4 regions of the Rhizobium sp. WSM1274 genome follow, and region 4 is predicted to be linked to each of the others. Evidence: predicted binding sites of a transcription regulator. Region 4 holds the regulator's gene; each other region holds the start of a gene.

Region 1 (2,202 bases), 150 kb from region 4:
CTGCGTCGTATAGGAGCGGGCGCCATCGGCATAATGGAATTCGATCTTGTCGTTGGTGCCGTTGAGGATGACGTCCTTGGCCTCGTCGGAGAGATCGTTCCAGCGGGTGCCGAGCTTGAAGCCGTAATGTTTGCCGAGCGCTTCCAGCGTCTGGTTGTAATAGGGCGAGGTCGACTTGGCCCAGGGCGCGATCGCCCCGTCGCGCAGCGTCCGTTCGGGCTCGGGCACGATCAGATCCGCATCGATCTTCTGTTGGGCGCCGAGGCCGTCGCAGGTCGGGCAGGCGCCGAACGGGTTGTTGAAGGAGAAGAGCCTGGGTTCGATCTCGGGAATGGTAAAGCCCGAGACTGGGCAGGCGAATTTCTCCGAAAACAGCACGCGTTCATGCGTCTCGTTCAGCGACTTGTTGGCCGAACCGCCGGCCGACGTCTCTTCCGGCGGCAGCGGCTTGTCGGCGAATTCGGCAACCGCCAGCCCGTCGGCGAGCTTCAGGCAGGTCTCCAGACTATCCGCCAGGCGTGCCGAGACATCCGAACGCACGACGATGCGGTCGACCACCACGTCGATGTCGTGCTTGTATTTCTTGTCGAGCACCGGCGCCTCGGCGATCTCGTAGAACTGGCCGTCGACCTTGACGCGCTGGAAGCCCTTCTTCATCAGCTCCGCCAGTTCCTTCTTGTATTCGCCCTTGCGCCCGCGCACGAGCGGCGCAAGGATATAAAGCCGGGTGCCCTCGCCGAAATCGAGGATACGGTCGACCATCTGGCTGACGGTCTGGCTCTCGATCGGCAGGCCGGTTGCCGGCGAATAGGGAACGCCGACGCGGGCAAAGAGCAGGCGCATATAGTCGTAGATCTCGGTGACGGTGCCGACCGTCGAGCGCGGGTTACGCGAGGTGGTCTTCTGCTCGATCGAGATCGCCGGCGACAGCCCGTCGATCTGGTCGACATCGGGCTTCTGCATCATCTCGAGGAACTGCCGGGCATAGGCCGACAGGCTCTCGACATAGCGCCGTTGGCCCTCGGCATAGATCGTGTCGAAAGCAAGCGAGGATTTGCCGGAACCCGAAAGCCCGGTCATGACGATCAGCTTGTTACGCGGCAGATCGAGATCGATGCTCTTGAGATTATGCTCGCGCGCGCCGCGGATGGAGATCGTCTTCAGTTCGCTCATCGTCTCTGCTTTGGTTTTCTGGATAACAGCCCTTATTTAGTGATGCCGACGGGCGAGTCGAGGCTGAATATCCGCAAGGGCTCAAGGTTTTCGATTCTGTTGACAGGATCATACGGATAACCTAGAACAAATAAAGAACAAAAATCCTGATGGATGCATGCGGCGTTCTGATGGATAAACATGTGGATTAAATGCCGCCCATGCGCATCGGCGGTCCGTGATGGTTTAAGGTGCGCCGATCGATTAAACGCCGCCGGGCAGGGCGGCAGGCAGGGTGAGAAGCATGGCTGGTAGTGTGAATAAGGTAATTCTGATTGGAAACGTCGGCGCGGACCCGGAAATCCGCCGCACTCAGGATGGCCGGCCGATCGCCAATATCCGTCTTGCAACCTCGGAGACCTGGCGCGACCGCAATTCCGGCGAGCGCCGCGAAAAGACCGAATGGCACGCGATCGTCGTCTTCAACGAAGGCCTCTGCAAGGTCGTCGAGCAATATGTGAAGAAGGGCGCCAAGCTCTATATCGAAGGCCAGCTGCAGACCCGCAAATGGCAGGACCAGCAGGGCCAGGACCGTTACAGCACGGAAGTGGTGCTGCAGGGTTTCGGTTCGACGCTGACGATGCTCGACGGCCGCGGCGAAGGCGGCGGTGCGAGCGGCGGCCGTGGCAGCGCCGGTGGCGGCAACGATTATGGCGACGACTACGGCGCCCCGGCTCCCTCCTCATCACCCAGCCGCGGCGGTGGCGGCGGCGGCAACTTCTCGCGGGATCTCGACGACGACATCCCGTTCTGATCGTTAGGCTTTCGCAGTTTTGTGAAAGACTGGAGAGCATGACGTCCATAACGGCGTCATGCTCTTCTTTGTTCTCGCGGCAGATCGTTCAGACCGCGGCCTCAATCGTCTACGGCCGTTTCAGTGCGGCGTCGCGCTGATCAGATTGAACGCCGACTTAGCCCCGTCGACGACGAACTGTGCGGCAAGGGCGGCCAGGATGACGCCGAGGAGCCGTGTCAGGATGGCCCGGCCGG
Region 2 (2,202 bases), 2.4 Mb from region 4:
GATAACGCGAAAGCTGCTCCAGCGCCTGCTGGTCGACCGCAGGCAGCGCCCGCGTCAGCCCCGGCACGCGCGGACCCACCTCAAGGCCGGCGCGCAGCGACGCGATTGAGGAGAAGTCCATCTCCGTCGTCCGCCACTGCAAAACCTTGACGTTGTCGAACTCGTGTCCTTCGATGCGCTGCACCAGCTCGTCGTCAAAAGGCGAGACCTGTCCGGTGACGCCGAAGGTCCCGTCTCGCACGTGCCGCCCGGCACGCCCGGCGACCTGGCCGAGTTCGCCCGGATTGAGATTGCGGAACTGGTAACCGTCGAATTTCCGGTCCTGGGCAAAAGCGACGTGATCGACATCGAGGTTGAGGCCCATGCCGATCGCATCGGTCGCCACCAGATATTCGACGTCGCCCGCCTGATAGAGCGCCACCTGGGCATTGCGAGTGCGCGGGCTGAGCGCACCGAGCACAACGGCCGCGCCGCCGCGCTGCCGGCGAATGAGCTCGGCGATGGCATAGACCTCGTCGGCGGAGAAGGCGACGATAGCCGAGCGCTGCGGCAGTCGGGTGATCTTCTTCTGCCCGGCATAGAAAAGATGCGAAAGCCGCGGCCGCTCGACGATAGTGATGCCGGGTAGGAGCTGCTGCAGGATCGGCCGCATTGTCGCCGCGCCGAGCAACAGCGTTTCTTCGCGGCCGCGAAGATGCAGTATGCGGTCCGTGAAGATATGGCCGCGCTCGAGATCGCCGGCGAGTTGCACCTCGTCGATCGCAACGAAGGCGGCTCTGGTCTCTCGCGGCATCGCCTCGACGGTGCAGACGGAAAAACGCGCATTGGGCGGCGAAATCTTTTCCTCGCCGGTGACCAGCGCCACATTCTGTACGCCGACCTTCTCCACCACCCGCGTATAGACCTCGCGCGCCAGCAGCCGGAGCGGCAGGCCGATCACGCCCGTCCCGTGCGCGACCATGCGCTCGATGGCATAATGGGTCTTGCCGGTATTGGTCGGCCCGAGCACCGCGGTCACACCGCGCCCACTCAGAATCATCGGCTGCGAAGTCAGAGTCATGAGTCCATGCAAATGAGGCGGGTGGCCCCAGGAAAATCTCGGCTCCTCGGTGGAAGCAGAGAACACATGGACAGCTGCCGCCGCAAACGCAAGGGCAGATTTCAAAATGCCTCGGGGATTACGACCTTTGCGAGTCGTGCGGAATGCCCGAATGTCCGATTCGGAACAGCGTGAGAACGAATCAGCGACGAATCGCTGACTCCCGCTGATTCAGCTTTTGTTCACGGCTAAGTATTGATTTTGAATCGCTTTTCCCCACTAGATGCTGAATCATGAGACTCTCTCCCGTTTGCATTTTCGAGGTCGCGGGTGACGATTCCCGCCCCCATGTTGAATGGGCGAAAATCCGCCCGAAATTAACCTCTCGACCAAAGCCGGAACGAATCGGAGACGAATCGCTGACTCCGCCGTTTTCGCCTTTCGTTCACGACAATATCTGGTAGCGGCTTCAGGTCCGGGTGCTAGATGCGGATCGGCGGCAGATCCTTTCGCGCCGCCTCGTCGTATCGGCATTAATCTTTCAGGAGCTAAATTCAGACGGCGTTAAGTCAAGGCGTCCAATATCGCATTCCGATCAAACACGGAACGAATCGCTGACGAATCGGCGACATCGCAATTTTCCCGATTTGTTCACCGCAACATATTGTATTTACATGACTTTTTAACCATAGTGGTAATTTCCGGAAATAACGGAACTTAAACCGTGAATCAGGCGCCGTCACATTTCCGGAGCTTAACCGGGAACAAAAATCGCCAATGTGTGTTTCTCGTCCATCCAAATTGCGGATGAAATGAAGGAAACACACCATGCTTGGCACGATACTTCTTATTATCCTCATTCTGCTCTTGATCGGAGCCTTGCCGAATTGGGGTTATAGCCGTGGTTGGGGCTATGGACCTTCCGGCGGTTTGGGGCTAGTTCTCGTGATTATCATTATCCTTGTACTAATGGGCCGCATCTAAAGCCCAACTAACCTGGGGAGTTACGACATGATGAAGAAGATTGTTCTTATTGGTGCCCTCGTCGGCGCCTTGGCATCCTGCACGGCGACCGAGCAAGGCACGGCGATCGGCGCCGGCACGGGCGCTGTTATCGGCGGTGTCGTCACCAACAGCTGGGGCGGCGCTGCTGTCGGCGCCGT
Region 3 (2,202 bases), on a different replicon from region 4:
CCAAAGGGTAATCCGTTCAAGTGCTTCGGCATCGTTTGCAGGATCCGCATCGATCAGCATCAGGCCGCGGAACAGCGCCTGTGCTTTGGCCGCCGGCATGCCGACATGCATCCCGGCTTTCCTCGCGGCCGCGTCGGCCGCCGACACCCAGCGTTTCGAGCCGCTCCTGGCGATCACCGCGATCGCCTGTTCAGGCGGAATGGAGGGATCGGCGCGACGAATGCGATCCGTCGGCAGATCCGGAAGATAGATCGAGACAACCCTTGTCATCACACGCCCTCACGAGAAACTCAGCACATTCACCCGCTTTCACGCGCATCAGTTCCAGCAACCATTGGGCCCTCCCGACACCCGGCACCGGCAATTCCTCCGACGGCATCACGCTCACCCGCCACCGCGTGGTCGACGCCGTCGGCTGCCCGAAATCATTGGCCTCCGTCTGCCGCCGCCAGCGTCGGACGGCAAGTGCCATCGTGCCCGTTCGCTCAGCCGCCAGCTGCAGCCGGCGCGAGCCGACCATCGGCAGGCGAACGAGTTCACCGACGACGGCGCCGAGCCCACCAAAGGAAAGCCCTTCCTCCATATTTGCGAGGACCTCCTCCTCCCTGTCGGATTCGACAAAGATCACCCGGTCGGGATGGAGGCCGACCTGAGCGAGCGCGGGAAAGAACAGGTCTGGCCGCGTCAGGCACCAGACGATCGGGCCTTTGGTGCGGGCCGCGATGCCTGCGGCACAGAGGGCTGCCGCCGCACCATCCACCGTACCCGACCCGCCGCCGGCAAATTCATGCAGGGCGCCATAGGCCAGACCACCGCCCGGCAGGACTGAATCGATTTCCGGCACGCCGAAGGACAGACAGCCAGCCTTTTTGGCTGACACGCCCTCCAGCGAGGCAATGCGCTCGCGCAAATCGGAAATCACCCTTTGACGGGCAGCAGTCATCGTTCACGGCTCCCTTCAAGGTCGTGTTGGCGGCCGACATCATGTCGAACAAAATGCGGATGTTCTCTTTCTGTTCCGAGGCAATAAAAGAGTCAAGCAACCGGAGGGATAGGAATATTATCCTGAACATTAGAAATCAGCAGAATACCGAAGGGAATCAGCGGAATAGCGGCCCGCGGATTTTTTTCCGAGCGTTTGCGAGCGCTAATCCCTTTGTGTGAATTGCGGGGATAAGTCGGCATCGTCACAGTGTCTTTAAGATTTTTCTGCTGAACTGGAGCGATGAAGAAGCCTCCGAGATCAAAACCCCTCCTTCATGACACCGAGGCCCCGATCCGTTCCCGGCCGCGCAGGAAACGAAATCCCGCCCAACCGCAGCTGCTGTTCGATGCCATGCCCGAGCGCGTCGAGCCTGCGCTGGCGCAACTGAAGTCCCATCCCCCAAAGGGTAGCGAGTGGAGCTGGGAGCTGAAATGGGATGGCTATCGCCTTGCCGTTCATATCGAGCCCCAAGGCATCCGGATCCTCACCCGCGGCGGCCATGACTGGACGCACCGGTTTCCAGCGATAGAGCAGGCCGCCCGAGCGCTCGGGCCGGCGACGATGATCATCGACGGCGAAGCCGTCGTGCTCGACGAAGAGGGCCGGCCGGATTTCGGGCTGCTGCAGCAATCGCTGGGCGCATCCGGCAAACAAGCTGGCAACCGTGCCTCCGACGCCGTCCTTTACGCTTTCGATCTTATCTACCTTGATGGCCACGATCTGCGCGGTGTCGAATACCGGTCCCGCCGACACCTTCTCGAGGACACGTTGAACGGCCCAACGAATGACCAGGTCGGCGCCATCAGGCTATCGGAAACACTCGATGGCGAACCAGCTGTCCTGCTTGAGCATGTCTGCCGCCTCGGCCTGGAGGGCATCGTCGGCAAGCACCTCGATCGGCCCTATCGTTCCGGCCGGACCGGGGACTGGGTGAAAGTCAAATGCATCCAGAGCGAGGCCTTCTTCATCGTCGGTTATGAGAGGTCGGCAGCGTCCACGGCCGGCTTCGGCTCTTTGGTGCTCGCTGCGTATCGTGGTGATGAGCTCATCCACGTCGGAAGCGTCGGCACGGGATTCAGGCAAGCCGAGATCATCAGATTGCGCAAAATGCTGGACACGCTGCGATGGAAGCGAAAGCAGCCGCCCCTGCCCTATTCCGGAAGCGCCGATATTGTCTGGGTCGAACCGACACTGATCGCCGAGATCGAGTTTCGTGC
Region 4 (2,202 bases):
GCCGATCATCTCCTTTATCGTCATGCCGGCCGGGCTGCTGGCGATGCTGCTCATGCCTTTCGGTCTGGATGTTTGGGCCTGGAAGGTCGTCGGATTCGGCCTCGATCTGGTGATCGCGGTCGCAAAGACGGTATCCGGCTGGGGCGGCAATATCGACGTTGGCCGTTTGCCCGGCTGGTATTTCGCGGTCGCCGTGGCAGGCTTTCTTCTGCTGACGCTGCTCCGGACGCGACTGCGCCATTCCGGCACATCGATCATCGCAGTCTCGACGCTCATCCTGTTCCTTCTACCGGTTCCCCGGCCGCCGGATCTGGTGATTTCGGAGGATGGCAATCTCGTCGCGGTCGTCGAGGCGGCAGCAATGGCGTCCAACCGTGAACGACCGCCGGATTTCATCTTCGACCAATGGCAGAGAGCGCTGGTCCTGCCGACGCATGATCCGCCGAAGATGCTGGATGGTCCTGCTATCCCGCCGGAGGGAGAAGACCGCCGCGTCAGGCTTTCCCGCGATCAGCAGACCGAAGCGAGGACCGCGATGCGTGCAGCCGCAGCGGCCGGTGAAGCAAACCGCTTTTCCTGCGTCAAAAAGGCCTGGTGCACATCAAGGCTTGGCAATGGCCAGGTCGTGGCCGTCATCGACAATGCCGCCTATCTCGGCCCCGCATGCGACGCCGCCGATATCGTCGTGACGTCGGTCCGCCTGCGCTTCAACAGCTGCCGCTCAGGTGCGACGCTCTTCACCGGTGAAACGCTGCGCAGGACCGGTTCCGTCGAGTTGCGCTTCACGAACGCCGGCCTGGAGGTGGCAACCGCATTCGATGCATTGTCGCGGCCATGGATGCGCCATCGCGCCTATGACTGGCGCAGCAATAGTTTTACCGAGCCCGGTCTAGCCAAGGTCAGTGATAGCGGCGAATAAGACCGACGAGCTTGCCCTGAACCTTGACACGGTCCGGCCCGAAAATCCGGGTCTCGTAAGCCGGGTTGGCGGCTTCGAGCGCAATCGAGGCGCCCTTGCGGCGGAAGCGTTTGAGTGTCGCTTCCTCGTCGTCGACGAGAGCAACGACGATGTCGCCAGGACTTGCGGTGCTGCCGTTGCGGATGATCACGGTGTCGCCGTCAAAGATGCCGGCGTCGATCATCGAATCGCCCTTGACCTCCAGCGCATAATGTTCACCGGAACCGAGCATGTCGGCCGGAACGACGATGTCGTGGGTGTTGTTCTGGATCGCCGAGATCGGAACACCGGCGGCGATGCGGCCCATGACCGGCACGGAGACCGAGTTGCCGTTGTCGGCGACGGGTTTTGCAGGGGCAGGAGCGGCGACCGGCTGTGGCTTGCCGAGGCTGCCCTCGATGACGCTCGGCGAAAAGCCACGCCGCGGCTGGATGCTGGGGCTGTAGGCCTCCGGAAGCTTGATGACCTCGATCGCGCGGGCCCGGTTCGGTAGGCGGCGAATGAAGCCACGTTCCTCGAGCGCTGTAATCAAGCGATGAATCCCGGACTTCGAAGCGAGGTCCAGGGCATCCTTCATTTCGTCGAAAGATGGCGGAACGCCGGATTCCTTCATGCGCTCATGAATGAAAAGGAGAAGCTCCTGTTGTTTGCGCGTGAGCATCGACGTTGTGACCTCGTGATTGAAACAAATCCAGAACAGACACTATATGTTCCATATGTGTTCCGCAAGTAGCTAAATTTCCGTAAAACTTGGAACCAACTCGTCGAGATTCTTATTTTCATTCGCCGGATTGGACACATGTCTTGCATTGAGGGTGGCGCTGTCGCACATCTCTTGCCGATTTGAGGAGGGATATGATGAACACGCATTCCACCAAACCGTACCCGCTGGATCATGTCGTGCTGCCGGTCGTCGACATCGATCTGGCGCGCGAAAGGCTCGGCAAGCTCGGCTTCACCGTTGCCGCCGATGCGCGCCATCCCTTCGGAACGAAGAATGCCTGCGTCTTCTTTGCCGACAAGACCTATCTGGAGCCGCTCGGGATCGCGAGCGTCGAGGAGAGCGAGGCATCGGCGCGACGAGGCAATGTCTTCACCGCTCGCAACCGGGCTTTCCGCTTCCGTTGCGGCGCGGAGGGGCTTTCGGCGGTGGCCTTCGGCAGCAAGGATGCCGGCATCGATCATCAGGATTTCGTCGGCAACGGGTCGAGCGCCGGGGAGATGCTGCAGTTCAACCGGCCGAT

Evidence for each region. The regulator LexA, encoded in region 4, represses DNA repair genes until DNA is damaged. The targets are predictions, from matches to a motif close to TGTTCNNNNTGTGTTCNG.
Region 1: a site for LexA is predicted at 1,296-1,313, ahead of uvrA (excinuclease ABC subunit UvrA). Genes of this name have one in related genera too.
Region 2: a site for LexA is predicted at 1,222-1,239, ahead of N2600_RS21755 (helicase-related protein). Genes of this name have one in related genera too.
Region 3: a site for LexA is predicted at 1,004-1,021, ahead of N2600_RS27160 (ImuA family protein). Genes of this name have one in related genera too.

What each region holds. Positions count from the first base shown of each region.
Region 1 covers NZ_CP104138.1:2,047,118-2,049,319, forward strand. Annotated here, with positions in the region: gene uvrA (excinuclease ABC subunit UvrA) at 1-1,173, opposite strand, end outside; gene N2600_RS10375 (single-stranded DNA-binding protein) at 1,457-1,966, shown strand; gene N2600_RS10380 (MarC family protein) at 2,087-2,202, opposite strand, start outside.
Region 2 covers NZ_CP104138.1:4,399,440-4,401,641, forward strand. Annotated here, with positions in the region: gene N2600_RS21755 (helicase-related protein) at 1-1,060, opposite strand, end outside; gene N2600_RS21760 (DUF3309 family protein) at 1,868-2,023, shown strand; gene N2600_RS21765 (YMGG-like glycine zipper-containing protein) at 2,051-2,202, shown strand, end outside.
Region 3 covers NZ_CP104139.1:643,348-645,549, reverse strand. Annotated here, with positions in the region: gene N2600_RS27165 (Y-family DNA polymerase) at 1-270, opposite strand, end outside; gene N2600_RS27160 (ImuA family protein) at 191-943, opposite strand; gene ligD (non-homologous end-joining DNA ligase) at 1,226-2,202, shown strand, end outside.
Region 4 covers NZ_CP104138.1:1,897,710-1,899,911, forward strand. Annotated here, with positions in the region: gene N2600_RS09650 (ComEC/Rec2 family competence protein) at 1-919, shown strand, start outside; gene lexA (transcriptional repressor LexA) at 900-1,619, opposite strand; gene N2600_RS09660 (VOC family protein) at 1,817-2,202, shown strand, end outside.